2 regions of the Cytobacillus sp. QJM3NY_8 genome follow, and region 2 is predicted to be linked to the other one. Evidence: riboswitches for the same ligand, from Rfam matches in the RefSeq annotation. Region 2 holds a riboswitch; the other holds the start of a gene.
The links. Region 2 has a riboswitch for S-adenosylmethionine ahead of metK (methionine adenosyltransferase). Riboswitches for the same ligand answer to the same signal wherever they lie in the genome.
Positions count from the first base shown of each region.

Region 1: linked by a shared signal. The riboswitch ahead of AC0VZ9_RS11390 (O-methyltransferase) and the one ahead of metK (methionine adenosyltransferase) in region 2 are both predicted to bind S-adenosylmethionine.

Region 1 is NZ_CM149681.1:2,174,786-2,181,148, forward strand. Features, by position in the region: gene AC0VZ9_RS11385 (coiled-coil domain-containing protein) at 1-2,727, shown strand, start outside; SAM riboswitch class I at 2,801-2,907, shown strand; gene AC0VZ9_RS11390 (O-methyltransferase) at 3,013-3,591, shown strand; gene AC0VZ9_RS11395 (PH domain-containing protein) at 3,616-3,999, shown strand; gene pdxR (MocR-like pyridoxine biosynthesis transcription factor PdxR) at 4,034-5,410, opposite strand; gene AC0VZ9_RS11405 (GNAT family N-acetyltransferase) at 5,503-6,075, shown strand; gene AC0VZ9_RS11410 (aminotransferase-like domain-containing protein) at 6,144-6,363, shown strand, end outside.
Region 2 is NZ_CM149681.1:4,433,243-4,439,605, forward strand. Features, by position in the region: gene metK (methionine adenosyltransferase) at 243-1,436, opposite strand; SAM riboswitch class I at 1,762-1,887, opposite strand; gene AC0VZ9_RS22670 (thiol-disulfide oxidoreductase DCC family protein) at 1,993-2,367, opposite strand; gene pckA (phosphoenolpyruvate carboxykinase (ATP)) at 2,587-4,173, shown strand; gene AC0VZ9_RS22680 (DUF2584 domain-containing protein) at 4,505-4,747, opposite strand; gene AC0VZ9_RS22685 (alpha/beta hydrolase family protein) at 4,827-5,612, opposite strand; gene AC0VZ9_RS22690 (ABC transporter substrate-binding protein) at 5,779-6,363, shown strand, end outside.

The DNA of each region.
Region 1 (6,363 bases), 2.3 Mb from region 2:
AAAGAAGCGAAGCTGTACGATAAGCTGCAAGTTGTGCTTGACGATGTCTCAGCGCAGTTCACGAATGCTCTTTTATCCAAATATGCCCAGCAGGTGGAAGAGCTCCTCGTTCAAAATCGTGAGCAAGGGGAAGAAATAAAGAAAGCGCTCTGGGAAACGCAGCTGGATTTTGCTTTGAATGATGAGCATTTCTGGATTGCGAATAATGATGTGAAGGAACTGAAGGAATGGATTGATGAGAAAACAGGGATAGATGTGTTCTACGGCTCACAATTTCTGCAATCTTTAAAACCGGATGAAATGGCTAGCCACATGCTCACTCATCCGCTCCTGCCCTACGGCTTAGTGGTCAGCAGGCCGCAATGGGAAAAAGTGAATAAACAGGTCCTTGCAGGAAGAATGTTTAAGAGCCCTGTCCCGATTTTTATGAGGGAAGAAATGGCGGGCGAAAATCAGCAAAATACGTTTGTGATGATCACCGGTACGGAGAAGGAACTTCTGACAAATAAAAATCAGTTCACGAACTGGAAAATTAAGATTGCCAAAGAAATAGAAGAAAAAAAAGATGCACTTCTAGAAATGGAACAAACAGAGAGTTCTCTCCGCCGCATTTTAAAAGAAATCGACCGTTTCCTTTCCAATGACCTTGCCGGTGATATTGAAAGAGCGCTGCTTCAGGAAAAAGAAGCCCTGCTTTCCAAGAAAAACGAATTACAGGCCATCATCGTTCAGGAGGAAAAAGAAAAAGAACGGCAGCTGGGACTTAGAGATCAGCTTGAAAAGACGAAGGAAAAGATTGAAAATCTATCTAAAGATGTGGAGTCTCTGGAAAGCTTTAATCGTGAAAAGTCGCTGCACCTTGAAAATAAACGGGTAAAGCAGGAAAAAGAGAAACAAAAGGAAGCTTTCGAAAGTGTACAGAAAGAGCTTGCAAACGAGCATCAGACCATCATTGATCTGCAGGAAAAGTGGAGCCAAACGTACTTGGAATGGAAGCTATCAGCTGAGCAAAATATTAAGGAGATTAGCTTCTTTATTGATGGTGCGGTTTTTCCAGCCGCTGAGAAAGCAGAAGCTTCTGAAGAGGTTCCGCGATTATCATCGCATATGCTGGAAGAAATCATTGGAAGCATTGAGGAGCTTAAACAGCTGCAAAAATCAAAAGAAGAACAAGCCAGTGAATTGCTGGCGATCCAGGCGACAAGAGAATCGGAGCAAAAACAGCAAAAGAAGCTGGAGAAAAAACTTCATGCTCTTAACGAAGAGTGGAAGGATGCGTCTGTACCGGATGAACCTATGAGTATTTTGGAAAAGATGGTTCAAACAGCTGCAAAGGAAACAAAGGCAGCAGAGAAAGAAGAGCGAGAGCAGGGAACAACTGTAACAGTTGCTGACACTTCTTTAAAGCATGCGAAGGCGCAGCGTGATAAGACTGTTAAAAAAGTGGCCAAGCATGATAAACAGCCTGAAGAATGGGAAGAACTTGATCTGGAAGTGAAGACGGTTGAGATTACAGACCAGACCAAACAGACGAATGCAGAAATTAAGAAAACGGAAGAGCGCAAAAAAGAGACGGAGCAAAACATTGCTGAGTTTGAAAACAATCAATTGCATCTATCCGTAATCCTTAAAGAGGAAGCAGCAGCTTTTACGGATGAAGATATTGAAAAAATAAAGAGCCAGGGAAAGCAAAGCATCATTTCCTGGAGTGAAAAACATCAGGGTATCCAGGATGAAGGCCAGGAGAAGCACGCAAAAATTGAACAATCCCTGCGCAATTTAAAACTCAATATTGAAGGCAAGGATTGGGAGATCCGCTTTAAGAATGAAGTCTTAACTACGCTTGATCATATGGATACGAGGCATTATGCACATATTCAAAGTGTTGTCCAAAACATGAAGCGCTTCTCACAGAGCGGCTTAGAGCAGCTGGAACGCGATAAAGAACGGGCAGAAAAGGCGCAAAACTTCTGGGCAAGCCGTGCGAGTATGAAGGTGATGAGTATTTCGGAAGCGATTCGCTCGATGATTGCGAAAATGAAGCTGAAGAATGAACGGGGGTCTTTCCCGCTCGTCCAGCTCAAAGAAGACATCTTGCCTAAAAAAGCGGAAGATATTGAACCTTTACTGAAACAGCATTTTGTTTCGGCCATTAACAAAATTACGAAACGATTCGAGATGATTGATGACCATAATCTGGAGCTGGATCAGGAAATCAAACAGCTCATCAGTGATGAGCAGATTTTATTTGTCTCCCTCAGGAATCGTTACCCGGAACTGCTGGTATATAATATGCGTACTGATAATGCCTTCATGTATGGAAAACCGCAGCGTGAGCATTATTCAACCTGGCAGACGATCAACCAGGGTTCAAAGACTAAATCGGATGGCAGCGGCGGCCAAAAGTTATCTGCCCGCATGGTCATGATGATGATGCTTCTTTCGGTTAAGAGTGAAACTGATCAAAGCTGGGTTCCGTTAGTCTGTGATAATCCGTTCGGACAAGCGGCTTCTGCCCATGTGCTTGACCCGATTTTCGCTGTAGCTGATAAGCTGAAGTTTCAATTCATCGTCGTTACTCCGCCTGAGTTGGTGAAAACAGAGATCAGCCAGAGGTTTGATGCGTACTATAAATTGGATTTCATCCGGGAAAAAGGGAAAGAGATTGTGTCGGATACGATTGTACCGGCATTTCGAATTTATCAGGGAGAGGAAGCAGTTCATTAGATTAAAAGAATTAAAGTATTGCCATCTTGCAAAAAATATGCAATACTTGGTTGAAAATAATATTTTATACAAATTCTTATCCAGAGAGGTGGAGGGACTGGCCCTGCGAAGCCTCAGCAACCCCTGATTATGTCAGGAAGGTGCTAATTCCAACAGAGTTGACGCTCTGGGAGATAAGAGGTCGTTTTTGATAATAAAGGCCTCTTATAAAGAGGCCTTTTTTTGATGTTCTTTTTAGGTTGAGCTCGGTTTAGATAATAACGAAGAAAGAGGAGGAAAAACAAAATGGAAAACAGTGTTATACAGGTACCGGAAGCATATTCGAGAATATTACAGGATTCTGATGTGCTGGGTTTCGGGCAATCATGTGATCGAAAAACAGGGTTTTTACTAAAGGGGCTGGCTGCCTCCAAACCAGGAGGAAGCTTTTTGGAGCTGGGCACAGGTACGGGGGCATCTGCTTCCTGGATCATAGATGGGATGGATGAAAGCAGTAAGCTAACGACCGTTGACATAGATTCGACAGTTCAATCCATCGCGAAAAAAAACCTCGGGTATGACAGCAGAATTACATTTTGCTGTGAGGACGGAGCAGCTTTTATTCAAAACCTGTCGGAAAGGTTCGATTTTATTTTTGCAGATACGTGGCCAGGGAAATTCGAGCTTCTGGACAAAACCCTGGATCATTTAAATATCGGCGGTTTTTATGTGATTCATGATGTGTTTCCGCAGCAGAAATTGCCTGAAGAATTTCGGATCAAAGCCACTAAACTCCTGAAAACACTGCAGAACAGACCTGACCTGGACATTACAGAATTGGATTGGTCTACTGGGCTGATACTGGCAGTGAAGACAGCGGTTTGATAGTTTATTAAGGGGGGACGTTCCATGAGTAGCGTTAAAAATCAGGTTAAACATGTATTGTATGAAGGTGAAACCATTATTGAATGTCTAAGCTGTTCATTAGTGGCTCATTTCTGTTTAGCACCGCATCCAGGCTTCTTTGCGGCAACAAACAAAAGACTGCTGTTTTATGGAATTCCTGCATCAGGAACAACCAAGGATTTAGTTGAAGAATTTGCGTATATCAATATAACTTCCATTGAAGAAAAAAGGGGAATCACCGGCAGGCATATTCATATGTACTATAACCAGGACTTGTATAAATTTCAGCAAATCCAGGGGATGAATATGTTTGATTTTATGGCAGCGGTTAAGGAAAAGATGTGTATGTTTGCTGCTTCGGCAAAAGAGCGTTATCCCGTAGGATAAACGCCCTTTTAAATTGTGGAATTTATAGCTTAGCTTAGTTGCTCAGACAACTTTTCCATGATTTAGCGATTAACTGGACTCCTCTCTCAATCTCGTCCATCGAGGGTGCGCCATATCCAATCATCACATGATGGTTTGGCTTGTGCAGCTGATACATAGGCGAAACAGCATCGATTTCAACACCTGCCGACTTTGCCAGTTCAATTGCTTTCGCTTCATTCAATCCTTCGGGTAATTTCACGATGATATGCAAGCCCGCTGTATCTCCAATGATGTCAAAGTGGTCTCCTAAGTGTTTTGACAGGCTTTCTATTAAACAGCTCCGCTTGGATCGATATAACGTTCTCATTTTTGCTATATGAGATGTATAAAGTCCTTCTTCCATAAATTTTGCAGCAGCCTGCTGATCGATTCTTGAAACATTCGTTTTTTGGTAAGCATTAAATTTTTCAAAGTCTTGCTGCAGAGATACTGGCATAATCAGATAGCTGATCCGAAGTGATGGCAGCAATGTTTTTGAAAAGGTGCCAAAGTACAGTACCCGCCCGGTTGAATCCAAATGGGACAATGCCGGGATTGGTGCCCCTTTGTAGCGGAATTCAGAATCATAGTCATCCTCGATAATATAAGCGTCCTGTTTGATTGCCCAATTTAACAGCTCAATCCTTCTGGCAATAGACATAATTGTACCGGTAGGGTATTGATGAGCAGGTGTCGTATACAATAATTTTATTGGCTCTTCAGCATCAGGCACACAGCATCCATCCTCATCCACAGAAATCGGATAACAAGGCAGCTGTAATTGATCAAAAACAGATCTTGCCCGAATAAAACCTGGATCTTCAATCCCGATGGCTTTCCGCTTAAAAAACAAACAGACATTTAACAGCTGCGGCTGAAATCCGCTGAATAGATACACTTGTTCCGGCTGACAGGCTAGCCCTCTAGCTTGCTGAAGGTATTGTGCAATTTGAACACGCAAAGAATATTCACCCTGCCACGGGCCATTGCTGGCATTGGATTCCTTAAGCTCTTTTCGATAAAGTCTATTCCATTGTTTGTAAGGAAAGGCAGAGGCATCAATCTGCCCATTTTTAAAATTAATGAGAAACTCTTGCTGATCTCTTTTCTCCAAGTCCATTGTATTAATCTGACTATAATGCATTTCATCCTGAATTTCAGAAACAAAATAGCCTTTGCGTTCTGCTGAATAACAGTACCCTTCACTCTGCAATTGTTCGTAAGCCATCTGAACAGTTATGATGCTTACGTTTAATTGTTCAGCCAGCCTCCGCTTTGCAGGAAGTCTTGCATGAGCTGACAATTTTTTATCTAAAATCGCCAGCCGAATTTGTTCATAGATTTCTTTATACTTTATTCCATTTTCCGAAAGCAGAATTTGAAGCTCCATCAAATCATTCCCTGGTATTATATTAAAAATCATTTTTGGTTATTTTTATCATACCAGAAATCGGTTTTAATTGATTCAAGGAGAGTGAAAGCATGCGAAAATTAGAAAACAATGTTGTGCAGTTAATTCCTATGGAACTTGATCATGTTGAAGGAATTTGTGAAGCAGCTCAGGATAAACGAATATGGGACCATATGTCTGTTGATTTAACTGAGAAAGGCCGGGTCATTCATTATGTCAAAGATGCCATACAAAGACGGGAGCAAGGCACCGATTTTGCTTTTGTCATTATCCATAAAAATACAGGGAAGATCATTGGCGCTACCTGGTTTCTCGATATTTCAGCCCAGCATAAACATCTTGAAATCGGCTCCACTTGGATGAACCCTATTTATTGGCGCACGAATCTCAATACAAACTGTAAATATTTGTTATTGAAATACTGTTTTGAAGAACTGTCACTTAATCGCGTCCAAATCAAAACCGGACATGAAAACATCCGATCACAGAAAGCGATAGAACGAATCGGTGCGGTAAAAGAAGGCATTCTTCGAAATCATATGATAAGAAAAGAAGGGACTATTCGTCATACTGTCCTGTATAGTGTCATAAAGGAAGATTGGGCAAAAGTAAAAAAACTTTTCCAGGAGCACTTGCTTATATAGTTTTTGTGGAGCATCTCAGGCAAGAAGTTTATAATGAATAATAAAACTGCTGGAAGGGTGTGGATACAATGAGTGCTGGTTCTTTTTTTCCTGATAATATCAAAGGGGCGCTTCAGAATACTCCCCCTGGGGAGTGGATTCCGGAGATTCCAGATAAGTGTATACGCCTGCATTGCGGCTATCCAGCTCCTGCCCTTATACCTGATGAAGAGGTAAAGGCAGCTGTTAACAGTTTATTAGAGGAAGAACATGATTTGCCGCTCCATTATATAGGAAGTCCCAAAATAA
Region 2 (6,363 bases):
TTAGCACGTGGAATATAAAAAAAATATGCACGGAAAATTAAGCCATTATCCGAAGTTTATACGATAACATATAATTATAAACGACTAAAGAGCATAAAGACCGAAAAGTGAATAAACACCCTTTATGTATAATGACGCAAAAAAGAAAGCGGGAGTTACATTGATTAATGCAACTCCCGCTTTTTATATTTTTGTCTCCCCCTTAAAGTATCGGGGATGGCCAAAGAGCTTCCGCTTTTCTATTAAGCTTCAGAGCGAAGGATTTCAGCTTTGTCCGTACGCTCCCAAGGAAGATCAACATCTGTACGTCCGAAGTGTCCGTAAGCAGCTGTCTGCTTGTAAATTGGGCGGCGAAGGCCAAGCATGTTAATAATTCCTGCAGGGCGAAGATCAAAGTGCTTTCTAACTAGATCAACTAGTACATCTTCATCGACTTTGCCTGTTCCGAATGTATCAACAGAAATCGACACTGGCTGTGCTACACCAATCGCATAAGCAAGCTGAACTTCCACTTTCTCAGCTAAACCTGCTGCCACAAGGTTCTTCGCTACATAACGAGCAGCATAAGCAGCAGAGCGGTCAACCTTTGTAGGATCCTTACCGGAGAACGCGCCTCCGCCATGACGGGCATATCCGCCGTAAGTATCAACAATGATTTTGCGTCCAGTCAGGCCTGCATCCCCTTGAGGTCCGCCGATTACAAAACGTCCTGTTGGGTTGATGAAATACTTTGTATTCTCATCGATTAGTTCTTTGGGAACAACCGGGTTAATAACATGCTCCTTAAGATTGCGCTGGATTTGCTCCAGGCTGATCTCAGGGTGATGCTGGGTAGAAATAACGATTGTGTCAATGCGGACTGGCTTGTCATTTTCATCATACTCAACCGTTACCTGAGTTTTTCCGTCCGGACGAAGGTAAGGAAGAATTTCTTCTTTACGAACTTCAGTCAGACGGCGGGAAAGTTTATGTGCTAAAGAAATCGGAAGAGGCATTAGCTCTTTCGTTTCGTTGCATGCAAAACCGAACATTAAACCCTGGTCCCCTGCACCGATTGCTTCGATTTCCTGATCACTCATTTGTCCTTCCCTTGCTTCAAGAGCCTGGTCAACACCCATTGCAATATCTGCTGACTGCTCATCAATGGAAGTTAAAACTGCACATGTTTCGGAATCGAAACCATATTTAGCACGGGTATAACCGATTTCTTTTACCGTTTCACGAACGATTTTTGGAATATCTACGTATGTAGATGTTGTGATTTCACCTGCAACTAATACAAGTCCAGTTGTTACAGAAGTCTCTGCAGCAACACGGGCATTCGCATCTTTAGCTAAAATCGCATCTAAGATTGCATCAGAAATTTGGTCACAGATTTTATCCGGATGACCTTCAGTAACTGATTCAGAAGTAAACAAACGACGCTTTGTTGACATCTGGCTTCCTCCTTATAAATAGAAAATTGAGCGAGAATTAAGAAATGGGGAAGCGGAAAAGAACTTTTCCCTGTCATTTCATGGATCTCTGTTTGATACGGAACTCATTCCCTTAGTAGTATGAAATAAACATGGAGTTTTTATTAGAAAAATAGGCATCGCTGGCTAGAAAGCCAGGCATCCATCTTTTCTTATGCCTCTCTGCAAGCTGCTAAAAACTCACATAAATAGTACATTCCAAAAGCCGTTCATCCCATTGCCTGTGCAAAATAAAAAACCTTCTCAATAGTGAAAAGGTTGAAAGCAAATCGATTCGCGCCTTTCACTCTTATCGTTCAAGGAATTACGTCCTTGCGTCAGGTTAGCACCTTTGCTGATAAATGCCTTTTAGCAGGTTTAGCAGGTTGCTGGGTTTCATAGGGCCTGTCCCTCCACCAGCTCGGGATAAGAGAGTATCCGTTCAAGGTTGAATCATACCGTATTTTATCGAATCATGTCAACAAGTTTTCATTATTTTTAACAGTAAAATTTCAGCATTGAAAATTATGCTCCATGCTTACAGCGAACAGCTTCCATCATCACATTTTTTCTTTAGAAATTTATGCCTGTTTTTAGCAATCCATTTGTAGATCGGATCGCCCAGTATTGGCGTCAATGGGAGATATAAAAGGAGGCTGATTAAAAAGGAGGCAGGAAAGAGGAACAGCAGTCTCCTTACTGCAGAATAACCCTTTTTCACACCGCCCGATGGAGTAATAATATGAAGCTCTCTGCGCAGGTCATGCTTGGAAAACGAGAGAGAATCCGGGATTTTTTCATACTCCTGCAGAGAAATCCATACCACTTTATTCAGCCAATCAAGTTTTTTAAATATCTTCTTTGTTTCCTTGCATAAAGAACAAGTTTCATCATAGAGGGCAATTGTCTTCATTTTAGATCAGTCCCATGTTAAAATTAACACTTTCTTCTATATTAACATATATCAGTTATAAGGTGATTAAAGTGGAATTGCATGTCCAATTATGACATTTTTATAACATGAATAAAAAAGTTTCGTAATAGTATAGACTAATCGTTTTAATGTGTTATACTAATTTCGAGATGTAATCACTTTCATAAAAAAATCGGAAAAAAGGAAGGTATTCATCAGATGAACTCTGTAAGCATATCAAACGAATTGAGCGAATTATTAAATGGCAGCAACATTCAAGTGCAATTATCCGTTCCTCAGCTTGTGGAAAAAGTTTTAAACCGCAATGAAGGGTCCCTTACCTCTACTGGCGCCGTACGCGCTACTACAGGAAAGTATACAGGACGTTCTCCTAAAGATAAATACATTGTTGAAGAAGCATCAAATAAAGATAAAATGGATTGGGGCAGCGTAAACCAGCCTATCTCTGAAGAAGCATTCTCTAATCTTTATAATAAAGTAATCAACTACTTAAAAGAAAAAGAAGAAGTATTTGTTTTCAAAGGCTTCGCAGGCGCAGATAAAAAGCACCGCATGCCAATCCAGGTAATTAATGAATATGCCTGGCACAATCTTTTCGCACATCAGTTATTCATTCGTCCGGCAGAAGACGAGCTATTGGATCATCAAGCAGAGTTCACAGTCATTTCTGCTCCTAATTTCAAAGCAGACCCTGCAGTTGACGGCACAAAGTCCGAAACATTTATCATCATTTCATTCGAGCGCCGTACTGTTTTAATCGGTGGTACTGAATATGCAGGCGAAATGAAAAAGTCCATTTTCTCTGTTATGAACTATATGCTTCCAGAAAACGGGATCCTTCCTATGCACTGTTCCGCGAACGTTGGTCGTGAAGGAGATGTTGCTTTATTCTTCGGCTTATCCGGAACAGGGAAAACAACCTTATCTGCAGACCCTAACCGCAAGCTGATTGGGGATGACGAGCATGGCTGGTCAGCAAATGGCGTCTTCAATATTGAAGGCGGCTGCTATGCGAAATGCATTAACTTATCCCGTGAGAAAGAACCGCAAATTTTTGATGCTATCCGATTTGGGGCTGTATTGGAAAATGTGGTAGTAAACAGCGAAACTCGGGTTGCTGATTACGATGACAGCACTTTAACTGAAAATACACGTGCGGCTTACCAGCTTCAGGCCATCGATAATATTGTTGACCCAAGCATTGCCGGACATCCTAATACAATCGTATTTTTAACAGCTGACGCATTTGGCGTATTGCCTCCAATCTCTAAACTGTCAAAAGAGCAGGCAATGTACCATTTCTTAAGCGGATATACTTCCAAGCTGGCAGGAACTGAGCGCGGCATCACTTCACCGCAGGCAACGTTCTCAACTTGCTTTGGATCACCTTTCCTTCCGCTTCCTGCAAACCGTTATGCTGAAATGCTTGGCGAGAAGATCGATGAGCATAATGCAAAAGTCTTCCTGGTAAACACAGGATGGACTGGCGGAGAGTACGGAGTCGGTGAACGCATGAAACTTGCTTACACTCGTGCTATGGTGGAAGCTGCACTTGAAGGCGAACTAAACAACGTAGAAACAGTCAAAGACGAAATTTTCGGATTGGAAATTCCGCAGCACGTTACGGGTGTGCCTGACGAAGTTCTTCAGCCAAACAAAACATGGGCAGATCAGGCTGCTTATGAAGCAAAGGCAAAAGAACTCGCTGCAAAATTCCGTGAGAACTTCAAGAAGTTCACAAGCGTTTCTTCTGAAATCGAAGAAAAAGGCGGACCAATCGCATAATATAGAAAAGGAATTGCAGCTTAGCAGCAATTCCTTTTTTATATTTCATTTTATAAGTCTTCAAGCTCGAACGAATAAGTTTCTTACATGCAGACTAATAGTCGTTGATCGGCACTGTGCGCTTCGATTAGTTCCAGTTCGCACTCTTTTTCTATTTCTCAGTAGCACTATTCCTTCTGTTTAAGTCCTTTCGCAACTCCTTTTCCTCGCTCAGCGGCACTATTCCAACTAATCATTCTTTCTCATTCCCTGATTAAAAAAGCACTATTCTCACTTGCGATTTGCAGAAATATTTTGAACAAAAAAACGCCGGACTAAGTCCAGGCGCTCTTTAGTTTGTTGAGTTTAGAGAAACAAGCTGGTAAGTAATGAGTGTCTGGCTGTTTTCCCATTCTACTTTTCTAATAACACCCATTCCGTTCAGGTCTCCGTCAATTGTTCTTTTTACCTCGACAGGGATATCGAGCGGATATAATCGGTATCCGTCTTTGACAAGCGAAAAGAAATTTTCATCAAGTCTTTTTTCCCTTCCCTTTGTCACGATCATTGTGTTCAGCTCTAAAGGCATACCCATTGGTATCTCTCCTTCATTCTTAATATCCTTACCTCTATTTTACCCCACCTTTTTCCGCTCTGAAAGTCTTTAATTTTATCTACCCATTGCTTTTCATCCACGCACTTAAATCCTCTACTGTCTTCCGGTTCACGGCTGGCGGAAAGTAGTGGGTATATTCAGGGAAATACCAGCTGCCTACTTCTTTTTTAAGAGCCTTGAGCCTTTTTTCCAGGCGATAGGAATGCTCCACCGAAACATTATGATCCTGTTCTCCATGGATGATTAAGACAGGCGCCTCCAGCTGTTCCAGCCGAAAAAGCGGGGTGCGATATTTATACCTTTCCGGAAACTTCGTCGGGGTTCCGCCTATTACACGTTTCATCATTCTTCGGAGATCCTTGCGCTCCACATAAGTGAGAAACATATCACTGACCCCTCCCCATGTTACAATGGACGCGGCTTCCGGAAACTCGATTGCAGTAAGCAATGCCATTACGCCACCGCGGGAAAAGCCAAATATATGGACTCTTTTTACCCGTGCATGCTCCTGAAGAAGAGTGAAAGCGGCAAACGCGTCCTGTCTGTCCTCCCCTGCAAAATCTTCGTTGCCATCTCCCCCTTGGTTGCCTCTGTAAAAAGGGGCGAATACAATAAAGCCTTCACAGGCAAACTGGACAATCCGTGAAGGCCTTACTTTCCCGACATTTTTTATGCCTCCTCTCAGGTATAGGAATCCATCATATAGCTCCTCCCCCTTTGGCTCTGCCAGCAGGCCTTTTATATGTAATCCGTTTGCATGATATGTGACAACTGATAATTCGATTGCCGGATTTGGCGAAGGAAATCTCTGTTTATTTATGATTTGGCCATTTTGGAATTCCATGTCCTCATTCCCCCTCTTGAAGTAATCTGAATACGACTAATAGTATGAGCTTTATGACCTCCGCCTAAAAATGTTTCCATGGGCATTCACACATTTTTTCGATTTTCATACGATATCCTAGGCTTTTAAATCTGACTTTTTTAGCATAAGGGAGGTCTTATGGCTTATGAAAAAATGGATGAAAGTAAGCATGCTTCTTTTGCTTACGGCGATACTTATTGTTCCTTTGGCCGCTTGCGGAAAGGATGAAATGCAAAACGTCCGTATTGCCGAAGTGACACGTTCCATCTTCTATGCTCCGCAATATGTAGCCCTTGAGAAGGGTTTCTTTGAAGAAGAAGGTCTTAAAGTAGAGCTTACGACTACAGCAGGCGGAGATAAAACGATGACAGCTTTGCTTTCAGACAGCGCTGATGTGGCGCTTGTTGGCTCTGAAACATCGATTTACGTATCCGCGCAGGGCTCCAATGACCCGGTTATCAACTTTGCACAGCTAACCCAGACAGATGGAACATTTTTAGTTTCCCGCAATAAAATCGACAATTTTTCCTGGGATATGCTGAAAGGCAAAACATTCCTTGGCCAGCGCAAAGGCGGTATGCCGCAAATGGCCGGTGAGTTTGTTCTGAAAAAGCATGGAATTGATCCTCACGCAGATATGGACTTGATTCAAAATATTGATTATGCCAATATCGCTCCGGCCTTCGCTTCAGGAACAGGCGAGTTTGTTCAGCTGTTCGAGCCGACTGCC